One region of the Streptomyces sp. NPDC006197 genome, then DNA from elsewhere that is predicted to be linked to it. Evidence: predicted binding sites of a transcription regulator. Region 1 holds the regulator's gene; each other region holds the start of a gene.

Region 1 (6,369 bases):
CCAGGGTCACGGTGCCCGCCTCGCAGCGGATCACCGCCCCGCAGAAGCCCGTGGTGACTTCTTCTACGACCAGGTCGGGGTCCGCCGGGACCTCCGGGACGGGCGCCGACTTCTTCCAAGGCGGCGTCAGGTCCGGGTTGTAGCTGCGCATGGGTTCCGTTCCGTCCGGGCGCGGCGGCAGGGGGTCTCCTCCGTGGGCGCGCGGCCGAGACGGCGTCAGGTCCGGGACGCGGCCACGCATTTGGGCGACGTTATGCCACGCCGAAGCGGCGTGCCAGTTCATCGCGCTGCGCCCGGACGAACGCGGCGTCCACCACCGCCCCGTGCCCCGGCACGTACGCCGCCTCCTCGCCGCCCAGGGCGAGCAGCCGGTCCAGGGCGTCCGGCCAGCGGGAAGGGATCGCGTCCGGGCCCGCCTGCGGCTCGCCCGACTCCTCCACCAGGTCGCCGCAGAAGACGATCTCGCGCGGGCCCGGGACGCAGAGCGCCAGGTCGTGGCGCGTGTGGCCGGGGCCCACGTTCGCCAGGAGGACCTGGCGGCCGCCCAGGTCGAGCGTCCACTCGCCCGTGACCACGTGCCGGGGGGCCACCAGGGCGTCCGTCGCCTCCGTCGCCGCCCGCGGATCGACCCCTTGCCGTACGGCGTCCTCGTACAGCTCCTCCCGGGCCCTGGCCCCGCGCATGAGCTCGTCCGAGCCCACCGCGCCGAAGACCTCCGCCCCGGCGAAGGCCGCCGTGCCGAGGACGTGGTCGAAGTGGGGGTGGCTGAGTGCGATGTGCGTCACCTTCCGGCCGCCCGTGAGCGCCGCCACCTGTGCCCGCAGCTCGGCGCCCTCCGCGAGCGAGGACCCCGTGTCGTACAGCAGAACCGCCCGTGTGCCCAGGACCAGCCCCACCGTGGCGTCCCAGCCGGGCAGCCGTCGCCGGCCCACCCCGTCCTGGAGCCGCTCCCATCCGTACGCTTCCCAATCCATCTCCATGGGGCGACGCTAGCCGGTGCGGGCGCCGCCTCCTTGCCAGGAGCGATGCCCGCCGCCGTACACTGACCGGGGGATCGCTGGCACTCGGACAGGGCGAGTGCCAAAAGCGGAGCAACCGGAACGACGACGCCAGCTGGAGGTGCGCACGATGCTCAGCGAACGCAGACTCGAGGTCCTGCGCGCCATCGTCCAGGACTACGTCGGGACGGAGGAGCCGGTCGGCTCCAAGGCGCTCACCGAGCGCCACAAGCTCGGCGTGTCGCCCGCCACCGTCCGCAACGACATGGCGGTCCTGGAGGAGGAGGGGTACATCGCCCAGCCTCACACCAGCGCCGGCCGGATCCCGACCGACAAGGGCTACCGCCTCTTCGTCGACCGGCTCGCCGGCGTCAAGCCGCTGTCGACGCCCGAGCGGCGGGCCATCCACAACTTCCTCGACGGAGCCGTCGACCTCGACGACGTCGTCGGGCGTACGGTGCGACTGCTGGCCCAGCTGACCCGCCAGGTCGCCGTCGTCCAGTACCCCTCGCTGACCCGCTCGACCGTCCGGCACGTGGAGCTGCTCTCGCTGGCACCCGCCCGCCTGATGCTCGTCCTCATCACGGACACCGGCCGGGTCGAGCAGCGCGTCGTCGACTGCCCCGCGCCCTTCGGCGAGACCTCGCTCGCCGACCTGAGGGCCCGGCTCAACAGCCGGGTCGTCGGCCGCCGGTTCGCCGACGTGCCGCAGCTGGTGCAGGACCTCCCGGAGTCCTTCGAGGAGGCCGAGGACCGCGCCACGGTCTCGACCGTGCTCGCGACCCTCCTCGAAACGCTCGTCGAGGAGCACGAGGAGCGGCTGATGATCGGCGGCACCGCCAATCTCGCCCGCTTCGGACACGACTTCCCCCTGATGATCAGGCCCGTCCTGGAAGCCCTGGAGGAGCAGGTCGTGCTCCTCAAGCTGCTCGGCGAGGCCAAGGAATCGGGCATGACCGTACGGATCGGGCACGAGAACGCCCACGAGGGGCTGAGCTCCACGTCCGTCGTCTCGGTCGGCTACGGTTCGGGCGGCGAGGCAGTCGCCAAACTCGGCGTGGTCGGACCGACCCGCATGGACTACCCCGGAACGATGGGAGCGGTACGCGCAGTGGCACGTTACGTCGGACAGATCCTGGCGGAGTCGTAAGTGGCCACGGACTACTACGCCGTACTCGGCGTGCGCCGCGACGCGTCCCAGGACGAGATCAAGAAGGCCTTCCGGAGGCTCGCGCGCGAGCTGCACCCGGACGTCAATCCCGATCCGAAGACGCAGGAACGCTTCAAGGAGATCAACGCCGCCTACGAGGTCCTCTCGGACCCGCAGAAGAAGCAGGTCTACGACCTCGGCGGCGACCCGCTCTCGGCCTCCGGCGGAGGTGGCGCGGGCGGCGGCTTCGGAGCGGGCGGCTTCGGCAACTTCTCCGACATCATGGACGCCTTCTTCGGCACGGCCTCGCAGCGCGGCCCGCGCTCGCGCACCCGCCGCGGCCAGGACGCCATGATCCGCCTGGAGATCGACCTCAACGAGGCGGCCTTCGGCACCACCAAGGACATCCAGGTCGACACGGCCGTCGTCTGCACCACCTGTTCGGGTGAGGGTGCCGCGCCCGGCACCTCCGCGCAGACCTGTGACATGTGCCGCGGCCGCGGCGAGGTCTCCCAGGTCACCCGGTCGTTCCTCGGCCAGGTCATGACCTCCCGCCCCTGCCCGCAGTGCCAGGGCTTCGGCACGGTCGTCCCGACGCCGTGCCCCGAGTGCGCCGGCGACGGCCGCGTGCGGTCCCGCCGCACCCTCACGGTCAAGATCCCGGCCGGTGTCGACAACGGCACCCGCATCCAGCTCGCGGGCGAGGGCGAGGTCGGCCCCGGCGGCGGCCCCGCCGGCGACCTGTACGTCGAGATCCACGAGACCCCGCACGAGGTCTTCCAGCGGCGCGGCGACGACCTGCACTGCACGGTCACCATCCCGATGACGGCGGGCGCGCTCGGCACCAAGGTGCCGCTGCAGACCCTCGACGGCGTCGAGGAGATCGACATCCGCCCGGGCACGCAGTCCGGCCAGTCGATCCCGCTGCACGGGCGCGGCGTCACGCACCTGCGGGGCAACGGCCGGGGCGACCTGATCGTGCACGTCGAGGTGACGACCCCGAACAAGCTCGACGCGGAGCAGGAGCGCCTCCTGCGCGAACTGGCCAAGCTGCGCGGCGAGGAACGCCCCACGGGGCAGTTCCAGCCGGGGCAGCAGGGGTTGTTCTCGCGCTTGAAGGACGCGTTCAACGGGCGGTAAGCCTGTATGTGTGGAAAGGGGCGGTATCCATTCATGGATACCGCCCCTTTCCATGTCCGTCCCCGCGGCATGGCACGATGCCCATATGTCCACCACCGCACTGAACGATCTCTCTCGGTTTCCGATCGTGCAGGCCCCCATGGCGGGTGGCGCCTCCTGTCCCGAGCTCGTCGGGGCCGTCTGCGAGGCCGGGGCGCTCGGCTTCCTCGCCGCCGGGTACAAGACGGCCGGAGGCCTGTACCAGGAGATCAAGCGGGTGCGCGGGCTCACCGCCCGCCCCTTCGGGGTCAACCTCTTCATGCCGCAGGACGGGCGGCCCGCCGACCCCGCCGCCGTCGAGGTCTACCGCCACCAGCTCGCGGGCGAGGCAACCTGGTACGACACCCCGCTCGGCGAGACCGACGACTCCCGCGACGACGCCTACGACGCCAAGCTGGCCATCCTCCTGGAGGACCCGGTCCCCGTCGTCTCCTTCACCTTCGGCTGCCCCGCGAGGGAGACCTTCCACGCCTTCGACCGCGTCGGCACGTACACGATCGTCACCGTCACCTCCGCCGACGAGGCCCTCGCCGCGCAGCGGGCCGGCGCCGACGCCGTCTGCGTCCAGGGCGTCGAGGCCGGCGGCCACCAGGGCACGCACCGCGACGACCCGGCCGACGAAGGCGCCCCCGGCACCGGGCTCCTCACCCTCGTCACCCAGGTCCGGGAGACCGTCGCGCTGCCGATCGTCGCCGCCGGCGGCATCATGCGCGGCGCGCAGATCGCGGCCGTCCTCGCCGCCGGGGCCGACGCCGCCCAGCTCGGCACCGCCTTCCTCGGCTGCCCCGAGTCGGGCGCCCACCCGCTGCACAAGCAGGCCCTGACGGACCCGCTGTTCACCCGGACCGCCCTCACCCGGGCCTTCTCGGGGCGCCCGGCGCGCGGCCTCGTCAACCGCTTCATGCGCGAGCACGGGCCGTACGCCCCCGCCGCCTACCCCGAGGTCCACCACCTCACCGCCCCGCTCCGCAAGGCCGCCGCTGCCGCCGGCGACGCCCAGGGCATGGCCCTGTGGGCCGGCCAGGGCCACCGCCTCGCCCGGGAACTCCCCGCCGGGCAGCTGGTCGAGGTGCTGGCCGCCGAACTCGACACCGCCCTCTCCGACCTTTCCGGGTTCACCCCCAGGAGCGCCTCATGACCGCACCCGTCTTCGTCGTCGACACCGTCCCCGGTGCCGGGAACTTCCTCCTGGACGGGCCCGAGGGGCGGCACGCCGTCTCCGTGAAGCGGCTGCGCGCCGGGGAGGAGCTGGTCCTCGCCGACGGGCGGGGCCGCTGGGCCGAGTGCGTGGTGGTCTCCGCCGAGGGCAGGGACGAGCTCACCGTGCGGGTCGACGAGGTCCACGAGGACCCCGAGGAGGAGCCGCGCATCACGGTCGTCCAGGCCCTTCCCAAGGGCGACCGGGGCGAACTCGCCGTCGAGACCATGACGGAGACCGGCGTGGACGGGATCGTGCCCTGGGCCGCCTCCCGCTGCATCACCCAGTGGAAGGGCGACCGGGGCCTCAAGGCGCTCGCCAAGTGGCGGTCCACCGCGCGCGAGGCCGGCAAGCAGTCGCGCCGGACCCGCTTCCCCGAGGTCGCCGACCTCATGACGACCAAGCAGGTCGCCGCCCTCCTCGCGGGCGCCGACTTCGCGGCCGTCCTGCACGAGGACCGCGACCACCCCAGCGGGACGCTCGCCACCGCCGAACTCCCGGCGAAGGGCTCGATCGTGCTCGTCGTCGGCCCCGAGGGCGGGGTCTCCCCGGACGAGCTCGCCGCCTTCGAGGCCGCCGGGGCGAAGCCGTACCGCCTCGGCCGCAGCGTCCTGCGCACCTCCACGGCCGGTACGGCGGCGACGGCCCTGGTCCTGGGGCGCACGGGCCGCTGGAGCCGGTGACCCGAGTCGGGCGACGTCCGCCCCGTCGTGATGTGACGTGCCGCCCGGCTCCCGGCCCCGGGCGGCCCACGGCCGTCGGGGTGGCGGGCCCAGGCGGTGCCACCGTCCGCCGACGGAAGGAGCACACAGCCGATATTCGCTTGCGCACCGACATCACGCGGGCCAATGTCGCCTGACACCCTGACGAAGGCAGAGAAGATGACCCCGCAGACCCACCCCGTCGACCACGAACTCATCGAGGCCGCGGCCCACGTCGCACGCACTCGCTGCCGGGGCGACAACCACACCATGGCGGCCGCAGCCCGTGCCCGGGACGGCCGGATCGTCACCGCGGTGAACGCCTACCACTTCACCGGCGGCCCCTGCGCGGAACTGGTCCTCCTCGGCACGGCGGCCGCCCAGGGCGCCTACGAGCTGGACACGATCGTCGCCGTGGGCGACCGCGACCGAGGGGTCGTTCCCCCCTGTGGGCGGTGCCGCCAGGTCCTTCTCGACTACTTCCCGCGCCTGCGGGTCATCGTCGGGGCGGGCGAGCGGCTCCGGACCGTCTCCATCACCGATCTGCTTCCCGAAAGCTACGTGTGGGCCGACCACCAGCTCGACACCGAGGAGACCGAGCCGCTCGGCACGAGCTGACACGCGGCACTAGCCGGATTCCGTCAGGGTGTCGTAGAGGGGCCAGGCGTCCTCCTCGTGGACGCCGTGGGCGGTGGGGAGGAGGCCGCGGGCCGCGGCCTCCTCGAGGAAGCGGCGTACGACGCCGGGCTTGTTCAGGTTCAGGACGTCGCCGTCGGTCGAGGCCACGTCGCCCAGGCCGAAGGGGTATCCGGCCACGATGCGGCCCGGCCCGCCCCGGAAGACCAGCCGGAGCTGGGCGTGGCGGTGCTCCGTGCGGCGCAGCGAGAGCACGGTCCGGCAGTCGGGGTGCCGGTGCCGGACGTTCCAGAGCCATACGGTGCCGTCCACGGTCAGTCTGCGCGGTGCGCCTTCCCGTCTCATGCCGCGCACCCTACGCCCCGCGCCCTGCCGAACCCGGTGGACAGCGGACCCCGGACGCTCCTTAGGCTGACCCGCATGGCCGACGAGTCCCCCCTCATCCGCAGTCTGCGCGCCGCCGTGGCCGCCGCCCCCGGTGACGTGCCCCTGCGCCTCCACTTCGCC
Region 2 (6,369 bases), on a different contig from region 1:
CCGGTCGACGGCGAGGACGGAGATCCCGGCGCGGGCCAGGGCGATCGCGTCGCCGCCGATCCCGGAGCAGAGGTCCGCGACGCCGCGGACGCCGAGCGCCTTGAGCCGGGCCGCCCGGTACGTGCCGACCGAGGCGCGGGTCGACTGCTCGACGCCGTTGGGCGTGAAGTACATCCGGTACGCGTCCTCGGCGCCGAACTTCGCCACCGCCCGCTGCCGCAGCCGCGCCTGGCCGAGGGCCGCGGTGACGAGTTCGGCGGGGTGGTCGCGGCGCAGCCGGGAGGCGACCGCCAGCTCCTGGGCGGGGTCGTAGTCGCGCAGGGCGGCGAGGAGCGTCTGCCCCTCGGGGGTGAGCAGGGCGGCGAAGGAGGCGAGGTCGGTCACCCGCCCCATTCTGCGCCCCAGGGCGCCTGTGGGCCGCCCGGGGGACGGTGGGTGCGGTACGGCGGTGTCGTGGCTCGGAAGGGGCCCCGCGCTGACAGGATGCGGCGCCATGCAGCTCGTACGACAAAAGGATCAGATGATGGCAAAGGGTGTGCACCGCTCCCGCCGGACGCTCGGGGCGGCGCTCGCCGTGGCCGCCCTCGCCTCCGCCGCCACGGCCTGCTCCGGCAGTGCCGAACCCGAGCGCGGCGCACCCGCACCCGCCCCCGCCGCCGCCGGACAGCGGGGCCCGGTCGCCGGCGCCCTCAACGCGTACGTCGAGAGGGTCCGCGCGCGGCGCGCCGCCCGCGTGCTCGCCGCCAAGAAGTGGGGCCTCGCCAAACCCCCGCTCGAAGCGCCCGCCCCGCCCGCCGTCAAGCCGAAGATCACCACCCGCAAGGGCTTCGAGACGGACGGAGAGGGGCTGCCGCCCGTCTTCACCACCGTGCCGACCAAGCAGAAGGTCGTCTTCCTGACGATCGACGACGGCGCGGAGAAGGACCCCCGGCTGCTCACGATGATGAAGGAGCTGCGGATCCCCTACAGCGCCTTCCTCAGCGACTACGTCGTCAAGGACGACTACGGCTACTTCGCGAAGATGCAGAAGTCGCAGGAGTCCGGCGTCTCCCTGCACAACCACACCCTCCACCACCGCTACCTGCCCGCACTCTCGTACGGCGAGCAGAAGCACGAGATCTGCGGCATGCAGGACGTCATGGAGAAGCGGTTCGGCAAGCGGCCCCCGCTCTTCCGCCCGCCGTACGGCAACTACAACGAGGACACCCTGCGCGCCGCGAAGAGCTGCGGCGTCAAGGCCGTCCCGCTCTGGGCCGCCGAGGCCTTCCCCGACCACATGGAGTGGCGCGAGTGGGACCGGGACCTGCACCCCGGCGACATCGTGCTCACCCATTTCCGCGGCAAGGAGGACTGGAAGGGCACCATGCCGGACATGATCCGCCGTGTGATGAACGTGATCACGTCCAAGGGGTACGCGGTGGCGAAACTCGAGGACTACGTATGAGAGGACCACGTACGAAGGGGCCGCGTACGAGGAGGCCGCGTACGAGGTGGGTCGCCGCCCTCGCCGTGACGGGCGCGCTCCTCGCCCTCCCGGCCTGCGCCTCCTCGGTCGACCCGATCGAGCGGCTCGGCCGGAAGGCGGCGGAGCAGGTGCGTCCCCGCCCCTCGCCGGTCCAGCACGTACGGGCGGCGGTGGACGCGAAGCGCTGCGAAGGGGCCCGGGCGCCCCGTACGGTCACGCCACGGGACGATGAATTGGCACTCCGCTTGACCGAGTGCTAATCGCGGTCATAGTCTCGGCTCTGGCACTCCCCACTGGAGAGTGCCAACACAGCGACGGGCAGGTCCGGCACCCGCGACGACGGATCCACCTGGTCGCCACCTCAGACAGTTAACCCCGTGAGATCTCCGAAGGGGGAGGTCGGATCGTGACGACCACCAGCTCCAAGGTTGCCATCAAGCCGCTCGAGGACCGCATTGTGGTCCAGCCGCTCGACGCCGAGCAGACCACCGCCTCTGGCCTGGTCATTCCGGACACCGCCAAGGAGAAGCCCCAGGAGGGCGTCGTCCTGGCCGTGGGCCCGGGCCGCTTCGAGAACGGCGAGCGTCTGCCGCTCGACGTCAAGACCGGCGACATCGTGCTGTACAGCAAGTACGGCGGCACCGAGGTGAAGTACAGCGGCGAGGAGTACCTCGTCCTCTCGGCTCGCGACGTGCTCGCGATCGTCGAGAAGTAATTCTCCGAAGTACCGAAGTACCTGAAGCAGATGCTTTGAGCTGCGCCCCGAGGCCCCTTTCCCAGGCGCCCCGGGGCGCGGTTCGTTCCACCCGATTCCGAGAGGGCTGAACCGCTCCCATGGCGAAGATCCTGAAGTTCGACGAGGACGCCCGTCGCGCCCTTGAGCGCGGCGTCAACAAGCTTGCCGACACGGTGAAGGTGACGATCGGCCCCAAGGGCCGCAACGTCGTCATCGACAAGAAGTTCGGCGCCCCCACCATCACCAACGACGGTGTCACGATCGCCCGCGAGGTCGAGATCGAGGACCCGTACGAGAACCTCGGCGCCCAGCTCGTGAAGGAGGTGGCGACCAAGACCAACGACATCGCGGGTGACGGCACCACCACCGCCACCGTGCTCGCCCAGGCCCTGGTCCGCGAGGGTCTGCGCAACGTCGCCGCCGGCGCCTCCCCGGCCGCCCTGAAGAAGGGCATCGACGCCGCCGTCAAGGCCGTCTCCGAGGAGCTCCTGGCCACCGCGCGCCCGATCGACGACAAGTCCGACATCGCCGCCGTCGCCGCGCTCTCCGCGCAGGACCAGCAGGTCGGCGAGCTCATCGCCGAGGCGATGGACAAGGTCGGCAAGGACGGTGTCATCACCGTCGAGGAGTCCAACACCTTCGGCCTGGAGCTCGACTTCACCGAGGGCATGGCCTTCGACAAGGGCTACCTGTCCCCCTACATGGTGACCGACCAGGAGCGCATGGAGGCCGTCCTCGACGACCCGTACATCCTGATCCACCAGGGCAAGATCTCCTCGATCCAGGACCTGCTGCCCATCCTGGAGAAGGTCATCCAGGCCGGCGCCAGCAAGCCGCTCCTGATCATCGCCGAGGACGTCGAGGGCGAGGCCCTCTCCACCCTCGTCGTCAACAAGATCCGTGGCACCTTCAACGCCGTGGCCGTCAAGGCCCCCGGCTTCGGTGACCGCCGCAAGGCGATGCTCGGCGACATGGCCACCCTCACCGGTGCCACCGTCATCGCCGAGGAGGTCGGCCTCAAGCTCGACCAGGCCGGTCTCGACGTGCTGGGCACCGCCCGCCGCGTGACCATCACCAAGGACGACACCACCATCGTCGACGGTGGCGGCAACTCCGAGGACGTCGCGGGCCGCGTCAACCAGATCAAGGCCGAGATCGAGTCCACGGACTCCGACTGGGACCGCGAGAAGCTCCAGGAGCGCCTCGCGAAGCTCGCCGGCGGCGTCTGCGTGATCAAGGTCGGCGCCGCCACCGAGGTGGAGCTGAAGGAGAAGAAGCACCGTCTGGAGGACGCCATCTCCGCGACCCGCGCCGCGGTCGAGGAGGGCATCGTCTCCGGTGGTGGCTCCGCGCTCGTCCACGCCGTCAAGGTCCTCGAGGGCAACCTCGACAAGACCGGCGACGAGGCCACCGGTGTCGCCGTCGTCCGCCGCGCCGCCGTCGAGCCGCTGCGCTGGATCGCCGAGAACGCCGGCCTCGAGGGCTACGTCATCACCTCGAAGGTGGCGGAGCTGGAGAAGGGCAACGGCTTCAACGCCGCGACCGGCGAGTACGGCGACCTGGTCAAGGCCGGCGTCATCGACCCGGTGAAGGTGACGCGCTCCGCTCTGGAGAACGCCGCCTCGATCGCCTCCCTCCTCCTCACCACCGAGACCCTCGTGGTGGAGAAGAAGGAAGAGGAGCCGGCGGACCACGGCCACGGCCACGGTCACGGCCACTCCCACTGAGGCCTGTAGCCCGTAGCCGAGGCCCGGTGCTCCCGTCGCGGGAGCACCGGGCCTCGGTGTTTTCTCACGCCTCCACGGCTCCGAGCTGTTCCATGAGCCCGAGCAGGTCGTACTGCCACCAGCCCTCGACGGCCTTCCCGTCCTCCCGGAAGCGGTGGACGACCATCCCGGTCATGCTCACCTCCATCCCGGTCGGCTGGAGCCCCATGAAGTCGCCGACATGGGTGCCGTTCCAGGTCCAGCGCGTGCAGACCCGGTCGCCGTCGGCGATCTGGTCCTCGACGGTGAAGGTGAAGTCGAAGGCCGCCCGCCACATCTCGGCCTCGCGCCGCACCGCGTCCATGCCGTACGCGTCGTTCGGAGTGCTCGGATCGTGGTCGTGGTACCCCTCGGCGAACACCTCGTCCAGCGGCGGGAGCTCCCCGGGCTCCGAGAGCAGCTCGAAGAACCGGCGGGAGGCCGCCTTGTACATCTGCTCGTCCCGGACCACGTCCAGGTCGGTGAAGGTCGGCATCTCGTCACAGAGCGCGACCATCTCACGGAAGATCCGGTCGGTCTCGGGGAGCTGCGAATTGCGCATGGCCACGTCGTACGAGGGGAACTCGACGATCTCCACGACGTGAGAGGCGTCGGAACGGTCCTTGCCGACGATGCTGTGCGTCGCGGTCCGCTTCCCCTTGGTCTGCTCGACCCACCGGTCCATCAGCCGGTTCAGGTCGTCGACCCGGCTCGTCTTGCAGTCGATGATCTGTACGAAAGTCATGACGCCTCCCGACCGAGGTAGGACCCCTTCAGTCTAGGTTGGACGCATGGAGCGGGCAGGGGGAGAGCAGCGGCCGCCGATCACGGTCGACAACGGCTCGGGCGTCGTCGTCATCGGCGACGGAAACCACGTCGTGCGCGGCCCGGCACCGGCTTCCGTCCGCTCGGCGTACCGGGAACAGGTCCGCCGGATCGCTCCCCCCGAACTCGTCGGCCGCGAAGTGGAGTTGGCGGAACTCGCGGCGTTCTGCCTCGCCGATTCCGGCCCCGCGTACACCTGGTGGCGCGCCGAGGCCTGGGCGGGGAAGACGGCCCTCCTCTCCTGGTTCGCCCTCGACCCACCGCCGGGCGTCCGGATCGTCCCCTTCTTCGTCACGGCCCGGCTCGGCGCTCAGAACGACGTCGCCGCGTACGTGGACGTCGTCCTGGAGCAGCTGGCGGAGGTGGCGGGGGAGGGTCTCCCCGCACTCCTGACGGCCGCCACCCGCGAGGCCCACCTGTTGCGTCTGTACTCGTCGGCCGCGGAGTCCTGCGCCTCCCGCGGCGAACGGCTGGTCCTCCTCGTCGACGGCCTGGACGAGGACCGGGGCGTGACCACCGGCCCCGACGCCCACTCGATCGCCTCCCTCCTCCCGTACGACCTGCCCGTCATCGTCTCCGGCCGCCTCAACCCGCCGCTCCCGGCCGATGTGCCCGACGACCACCCGCTCCGCGACCCCGACGTCGTCCGGATCCTGGCCCCCTCCCCGAGGGCCCGCGCGATCCGGACGGAGGCGGAACGCGAGTTGAAGCGGCTCCTGGAGGCGGGAGGCCTCCCGTACGAACTCCTGGGGCTGCTGACCGCCGGCGGCGGCGGCCTGACCGCGGACGACCTCGTGGAACTGACGGGCGCGGTCCCGTACCACGTCAAGGACGTGCTCAGGACGGGGCCGGGCCGGACCTTCGCGGTACGGGGCGAGACGTACCTGCTCGCGCACGAGGAACTGGTCGCCGGAGCGCGGGAGATGCTGGGGGAGCGGGAGCTCGACCGGTGGCGGACGGTGCTGCACGGATGGGCCGATCGCCAACAGGAGCAGGGCTGGCCGGACGGCACCCCGGACTACCTGTTGCACGGCTACGTCCCGATGCTGCGGGCCGAGCGGGACGTGGCACGGCTGGTGGCCTGTGCGGCGGACGAGCGGCGCCACGAACGGCTGCTGACCGTGACGGGCGGAGACGCGGCGGCCCTCGCCGAGATCGGAGCGGCGGAGGACGCGGTCCTCGGCGAGGCGGAGGCCGGGGACTCCGTGGCGGCCGCGCTGCGGCTCGCGACGGCCCGGTCGGCGCTGCTGCGGGACAGCGGAAGCGTGCCGCTCTGCCTGCCGGTGGGGTGGGCGGCCGTCGGACAGCCGGACCGCGCCGTGGCGCTCGCCCGGAGCATGGAGGGGGCCCGCGCCGTCGCCGGACTGTGCGGGGTGGCGGAGAAGCTGCTGGACGCGGGGGAGCGGGAGCGGGCCGAGGAGCTCGCCGACGAGGCGGAGCCGCTGACAGCGGGCTTCTCGGGCCTCACCCCGCCCGTCATGGGGGATGCCCTCCCCCTGCTGCTCGTCCGCCTCGGCGCCCACGAGCGGGCGGAACGGCTGGTGAGGAGGACAGGCGCCCGCGTGCGCCTCCACTCCCGCCGGGTACTCGTGGACCTG
Region 3 (6,369 bases), on a different contig from region 1:
CCCGGGGGAGTCCCGCCCCTTCCAGCATCCGCCGAACGCCCGAGGGCGGCACCCCCACCAGGGGGTGCCGCCCTCGTTCGCGTTCAGCGATGGACTGCCGATCCGTCAGGATCAGAAGTCCATGTCACCGCCCGGCATGCCGCCGCCGGCCGGCGCGGCGGCCTTCTCCGGCTTGTCGGCGATGACGGCCTCGGTGGTGAGGAACAGCGCGGCGATCGACGCGGCGTTCTGCAGCGCGGAGCGCGTGACCTTGGCCGGGTCGATGATGCCCTCGGCGATGAGGTCGACGTACTCGTTGGTCGCGGCGTTCAGGCCGTGGCCGACGGGCAGGTTGCGGACCTTCTCCGCCACGACGCCGCCCTCGAGGCCGGCGTTGACGGCGATCTGCTTCAGCGGGGCCTCGAGGGCCAGCTTCACGATGTTCGCACCCGTGGCCTCGTCGCCCGACAGGTCGGCCTCGAGCTTCTCGAAGACGTTCGACGCCTGGAGCAGGGCCACGCCACCGCCGGCGACGATGCCCTCCTCGACGGCCGCCTTCGCGTTGCGAACGGCGTCCTCGATGCGGTGCTTGCGCTCCTTGAGCTCGACCTCGGTCGCGGCACCGGCCTTGATGACGGCCACGCCGCCGGCCAGCTTCGCAAGGCGCTCCTGGAGCTTCTCGCGGTCGTAGTCCGAGTCGGAGTTCTCGATCTCGGCGCGGATCTGGTTCACGCGACCGGCGACCTGGTCGCTGTCACCGGCACCGTCGACGATGGTGGTCTCGTCCTTGGTGATGACGACCTTGCGGGCGCGGCCCAGCAGGTCCAGGCCGGCGTTCTCGAGCTTGAGGCCGACCTCCTCGGAGATGACCGTGCCGCCCGTGAGGATGGCGATGTCGTTCAGCATCGCCTTGCGGCGGTCGCCGAAGCCCGGGGCCTTGACGGCGACGGACTTGAAGGTGCCGCGGATCTTGTTGACGACCAGGGTCGACAGGGCCTCGCCCTCGACGTCCTCGGCGATGATCAGCAGCGGCTTGCCCGACTGCATGACCTTCTCCAGGAGCGGGAGCAGGTCCTTCACGGAGGAGATCTTGGAGTTGACGATCAGGAGGTAGGGGTCGTCGAGCGACGCCTCCATGCGCTCCATGTCGGTGGCGAAGTACGCCGAGATGTAGCCCTTGTCGAAGCGCATGCCCTCGGTGAGCTCCAGCTCCAGACCGAAGGTCTGGGACTCCTCGACGGTGATGACGCCTTCCTTGCCGACCTTGTCCATCGCCTCGGCGATGAGCTCGCCGATCTGGGTGTCGGCGGCGGAGATGGAGGCCGTGGAAGCGATCTGCTCCTTGGTCTCGACATCCTTCGCCTGCTCGAGCAGGGCGCCGGAGACGGCCTCGACGGCCTTCTCGATGCCGCGCTTGAGGGCCATCGGGTTGGCACCGGCGGCGACGTTGCGGAGGCCCTCGCGGACGAGCGCCTGGGCGAGGACGGTGGCGGTGGTCGTACCGTCGCCGGCGACGTCGTCCGTCTTCTTGGCGACTTCCTTGACCAGCTCGGCGCCGATCTTCTCGTACGGGTCCTCGAGCTCGATCTCCTTGGCGATGGAGACACCATCGTTGGTGATCGTGGGGGCACCCCACTTCTTCTCGAGGACGACGTTGCGGCCCTTGGGGCCGAGGGTGACCTTGACGGCGTCAGCGAGCTGGTTCATGCCGCGCTCGAGACCGCGCCGGGCCTCCTCGTCGAACGCGATGATCTTGGCCATGTGAAGTGGTCCTCCCGGACATGGGGTGGATAACGCTCCAGGACCGCGCCGACGCCCGCGACGGACGGCCTCCGCGACTCCGCGTGGTTCCTTGCCCCACCCGGCCGGCGGCCTCGTCTGCCCGATCCTCGTAGCACTCTCACCTTCCGAGTGCTAACGCCAATGATTAGCACTCGCCCTATGAGAGTGCAAGCGACTCTCGAGTTTCGGGAGGTGGATCAGGGGGTGGATCCAGAGGTGGACCGAGGGAGGGCCGGGAACGCGCGAGGGGTCCGCATCCCCTCAGGGATGCGGACCCCTCGACGGCGTTGCGTCGGTGGCCGATCGCGCCGCGCTCAGACGGCGAGCTTGACCATGTCCGCCTGCGGACCCTTCTGGCCCTGCGAGATCTCGAACTCGACCCGCTGGCCCTCTTCGAGGCTGCGGTAGCCATCCATCTGGATCGCGCTGTAGTGGACGAAAACATCCGCACCACCGTCTACCGCGATGAAGCCGTAGCCCTTCTCCGCGTTGAACCACTTGACGGTGCCCTGAGCCATGCCTAACTCCCCTATTACTGGCCCTTGCGCGGGACCCGCACTTCGCGGACCCGGGTCAGACCTCTGCGCCGGAACGCGTCGACCGCGGCTGAATGTATCTGCCCAACTGCCCTCTGCAACAGGCCATTCGACCGAGAATTCTGGGCATGGCGGAAAGGGGAATTGGGGAGAATCCCCTGGATCACGGGGCAAGTCGGGCCCGGCAAAGCGTGCAGAAGGTACACAACGCGCACGCACTTTGGCTGCTTCTTGTCGCGCGGAGACGCATTCTCATATGCGTCTGGCATGAGCAGCGGAGGGGACTTCCCCAACTCTACCGCGCTCAACCATGCAGAATTGCCCCTTCCGCTTATCGCGCGGAAGGGGCAATTCGTACTGACTGGTAAGGCTCAGCAGCCTCCGGCGACGGCCGGGATGATCGAGACGCCCGCGCCGGCCGGGGTGGCCGTCTCCAGGCCCTGCTCGAAGCGCACGTCGTCGTCGTTCACGTAGACGTTGACGAAGCGGCGCAGCTTGCCCTGGTCGTCCAGGACGCGGGCGGCGATGCCCGTGTGGTTCTTCTCCAGGTCGGCGATGACCTCGGCGAGGGTCGCGCCCTCGGCCTGGACCTCGGCCTGGCCGCCCGTGTAGGTGCGGAGGATGGTGGGGATGCGGACGTTCACGGCCATGTGTTCGTAACCTTTCAGAGCGCCAGGCCGGCGTCGCGGAACGCGTCCAGGCTCGGGCGGATGGTGGCGGTCGCCTGAGAGGTGTCGGCCACCGCGTCCAGGGTCTTGAGTCCGTCGCCGGTGTTGAGGACGACGGTGGTGAGGTCCGGGTCGATCAGACCCGCCTCGACGAGCTTCTTCGTCACGCCGACGGTCACGCCGCCCGCGGTCTCCGCGAAGATGCCCTCGGTCTGCGCGAGGAGCTTGATCGCGTCCACGACCTGCTCGTCGTTCACGTCCTCCACGGCGCCGCCGGTCCGGCGGGCGATGTCGAGGACGTAGGGGCCGTCGGCCGGGTTGCCGATGGCGAGCGACTTGGCGATGGTGTTCGGCTTCTGCGGCCGGACGACGTCGTGGCCGGCCTTGAAGGCGGCGGAGACCGGGGAGCAGCCCTCGGCCTGGGCGCCGAAGATCTTGTACGGCTTGTCCTCGACGAGGCCCAGCTTGATGAGCTCCTGCAGACCCTTGTCGATCTTCGTGAGCTGGGAGCCGGAGGCGATCGGGATGACGAGCTGGTCGGGGATGACCCAGCCGAGCTGCTCGCAGATCTCGTACGCGAGCGTCTTGGAGCCCTCGCCGTAGTACGGGCGGAGGTTGACGTTCACGAAGCCCCAGCCCTCGCCGAGCGGGTCGCCGATGAGCTCCGAGCAGAAGCGGTTGACGTCGTCGTAGTTGCCCTCGATGGCGACGAGGTCACCGCCGTAGACACCGGCCATGACGACCTTGCCCTGCTCCAGGTCGTGCGGGATGAACACGCAGGAGCGGAAGCCGGCGCGGGCGGCGGCGGCGCCGACGGCGCCGGCCAGGTTGCCGGTGGAGGAGCAGGAGAGGGTGGTGAAGCCGAAGGCGCGGGCGGCTTCGAGGGCCTGGGCGACGACCCGGTCCTTGAAGGAGTGGGTCGGGTTGCCGGAGTCGTCCTTGACGAAGAGCTTGCCGGGGGCGACGCCGATCTCGCGGGCGAGGTTGTCGGCCTGGACGAGCTTGGTCCAGCCGGGGTTCAGGTTCGGCTTCTCGGCGACGTCGGCGGGGACGGGCAGCAGCGGGGCGTAGCGCCAGATGTTGGCGGGGCCGGCCTCGATCTGCTTGCGCAGCGCCTCGGGGTCGCCGGTGGGAAGCTCGTACGCGACTTCGAGCGGTCCGAAACAGAGTTCGCAGGCGAAGATCGGGCCGAGCGGGAAGACCTCACCGCATTCGCGACAGGAGAGTCCGGACGCGGGACCGAGGTCGACGGTGGCGGGGGTAGCGGTCTGTACAGCCATGGAGGCGAGGCCCTTTCTCCTCATCTTTCCCATTGACGAATTTTTCGCCATGAGACGGATTTGGCACCTTCCCTAGCCGGGGACCTCGCGCAAACAAGCTGCGTCCGTCAGGACACCACTAGGGGTGGTGGCCGGGAGACGGGTGGGCGAGACAAACCGACTGGAGGGTTGCCGGGGCTTCAACGGGCCGTTTCCCTCTGCCCCTCTGGATGAGCGGTATTCGATTGTGAAGCGCGGTGGACTTTCGTTCCTGCGCTCCGACGCGGGCGGCACCCCGACGTGCATCGGGCATCCGCGTTGTTCAAGACTGTAACCGAAGGCCCGGAGGCGTGGACCGGCCGTCCGAACCGCGAGATGGAGATCAGGTGCTGGAAGAGGTGGAGCGCTGGCTGGACCGGCGGTCCTGGTCCGTGGCGGACAGGCCGCTGGAGCGGATCCTCGCCGCCAAGCGGAACACGAAGGTCAGCGTCGTCCTGCCGGCGCTGAACGAGGAGGCGACGGTCGGGGACATCGTCGCCGTGATCCGCCGCGAGCTGATGACGGAGGCGGTGCCGCTCGTCGACGAGCTGGTGGTGATCGACTCGGGTTCCACGGACCGCACGGCGGAGGTGGCCGCGGCCGCCGGCGCGCGGGTGGTCGCGCGGGACTCGATACTCCCCCGGATACCGGCCGTGCCCGGCAAGGGCGAGGTCCTGTGGCGGTCGCTGATGGTGACGAGCGGGGACGTCGTGTGCTTCGTCGACGCGGACCTGCGGGACTTCTCGGCGGACTTCGTGACGGGGATCGTGGGCCCGCTCCTCACCGACCCGGACGTCGACTTCGTGAAGGCGATGTACGACCGCCCCTTCGGCACCGAACTCGACGGGCTCGCCTCCGGCAGGACTCCGGGCCAGGGCGGCAGGGTGACGGAGCTGGTGGCCCGCCCGCTGCTCAACCTCCACTGGCCGCGGCTGGCCGGCTTCGTGCAGCCCCTCGGCGGCGAGTACGCGGCACGCCGCTCGCTCCTTGAGCGCCTCCCGTTCCCCGTCGGTTACGGAGTGGAGCTGGGCCTGCTCGTGGACGCCCTGCACACGGTGGGCCTGGACGCGCTCGCACAGGTGGACGTGGGGGTGCGCAAGCACCGGCACCAGGACGGGCAGGCGCTGGGCCGGATGGCGGCGGCGATCTACCGGACGGCGCAGCTGCGGCTCTCGCGGGGGCATCTGGTGCGGCCGTGGCTGACGCAGTTCGAGCGGGGCGAGAAGGGCTTCGAGCCGCGGACGTACGCGGTGGACACGGAGGAGCGCCCGCCGATGGCCGAGATCACGGAGTACGCGCAGCGGCGCGTGGCGTGACGCGGCGCCCGCCGCGGCGACTGAGCGTGGCCGGATCAGCCTGTCTCGTATACGTACGTTTGAGCGTTTACGGGACGGGCTAGGTTCGCCACATGGCTACTGTGCTCGTCGCATCCAACCGGGGCCCCGTCTCGTACGTGCTCGGCGAGGGCGGCTCGCTCGACGCCCGAAGGGGCGGCGGCGGCCTGGTCTCGGGTCTGAGCGCCATCGGCTCCCAGGACAGTCTCTGGGTGTGCGCGGCGCTCGGCGAGGGCGACCGGGAGGCGGTCCGGCGGGGCATCGCCGAACCGGGCGTCCGCATGCTGGACATCGATCCGTCCGTGTACGCCGACGCGTACAACGGCATCGCGAACTCGGTGCTGTGGTTCCTCCACCACCACCTGTACGACATCCCGCGCGAGCCGGTCTTCGACGCGGAGTTCCGCCGCCGCTGGGAGTCGTACCGCGCCTACAACCGCGCCTTCGCCGAGGCGCTGGCGGCGGAGGCCGCGGAGGGCGCGGCGGTCCTGGTCCAGGACTACCACCTGGCCCTCGTCCCCGGTCAGCTCCGCGCGCTCCGCCCGGACCTCCGCATCGCCCACTTCACCCACACGCCGTGGGCCTCGCCCCCGTACCTGCGGATGCTCCCGACCGACATCCGCGAGGAACTCCTCCGGGGCATGCTCGGCGCGGACCGGCTGGGCTTCCACACCCGGGCCTGGGCGTCGGCGTTCGAGGAGTGCGCGGGCGACCTCGGGCGCACGCGGGTCGCGGCGTACCCCCTGGGCGTCGACGGCGAGGAGCTGCGGGC

What was found. Region 1 encodes HrcA, which represses chaperone genes, less so after heat shock. Its sites were predicted from a motif close to TTNGCACTCNGNNNNNCNGAGTGCNAA; they were not measured.
Region 2: groES (co-chaperone GroES) is a predicted target of HrcA. The motif match lies at 1,746-1,772, and genes of this name have one in related genera.
Region 3: groL (chaperonin GroEL) is a predicted target of HrcA. The motif match lies at 1,907-1,933, and genes of this name have one in related genera.

Annotation. Positions count from the first base shown of each region.
Region 1 is NZ_JBEXSZ010000091.1:6,069-12,437, reverse strand. It holds gene ABZ318_RS25530 (DUF3097 domain-containing protein) at 1-151, opposite strand, end outside; gene ABZ318_RS25525 (MBL fold metallo-hydrolase) at 252-980, opposite strand; gene hrcA (heat-inducible transcriptional repressor HrcA) at 1,129-2,148, shown strand; gene dnaJ (molecular chaperone DnaJ) at 2,149-3,288, shown strand; gene ABZ318_RS25510 (nitronate monooxygenase) at 3,374-4,465, shown strand; gene ABZ318_RS25505 (16S rRNA (uracil(1498)-N(3))-methyltransferase) at 4,462-5,208, shown strand; gene ABZ318_RS25500 (cytidine deaminase) at 5,407-5,844, shown strand; gene ABZ318_RS25495 (hypothetical protein) at 5,854-6,207, opposite strand; gene ABZ318_RS25490 (ATP-binding protein) at 6,283-6,369, shown strand, end outside.
Region 2 is NZ_JBEXSZ010000017.1:24,511-30,879, reverse strand. It holds gene ABZ318_RS07935 (class I SAM-dependent methyltransferase) at 1-393, opposite strand, end outside; gene ABZ318_RS07930 (polysaccharide deacetylase family protein) at 524-1,444, shown strand; gene ABZ318_RS07925 (hypothetical protein) at 1,441-1,725, shown strand; gene groES (co-chaperone GroES) at 1,872-2,180, shown strand; gene groL (chaperonin GroEL) at 2,300-3,928, shown strand; gene ABZ318_RS07910 (ester cyclase) at 3,993-4,691, opposite strand; gene ABZ318_RS07905 (hypothetical protein) at 4,738-6,369, shown strand, end outside.
Region 3 is NZ_JBEXSZ010000068.1:29,345-35,713, forward strand. It holds gene groL (chaperonin GroEL) at 112-1,740, opposite strand; gene ABZ318_RS21720 (cold-shock protein) at 2,076-2,279, opposite strand; gene ABZ318_RS21725 (MoaD/ThiS family protein) at 2,669-2,947, opposite strand; gene thrC (threonine synthase) at 2,962-4,269, opposite strand; SAM riboswitch class I at 4,263-4,461, opposite strand; gene ABZ318_RS21735 (glucosyl-3-phosphoglycerate synthase) at 4,611-5,579, shown strand; gene ABZ318_RS21740 (trehalose-6-phosphate synthase) at 5,672-6,369, shown strand, end outside.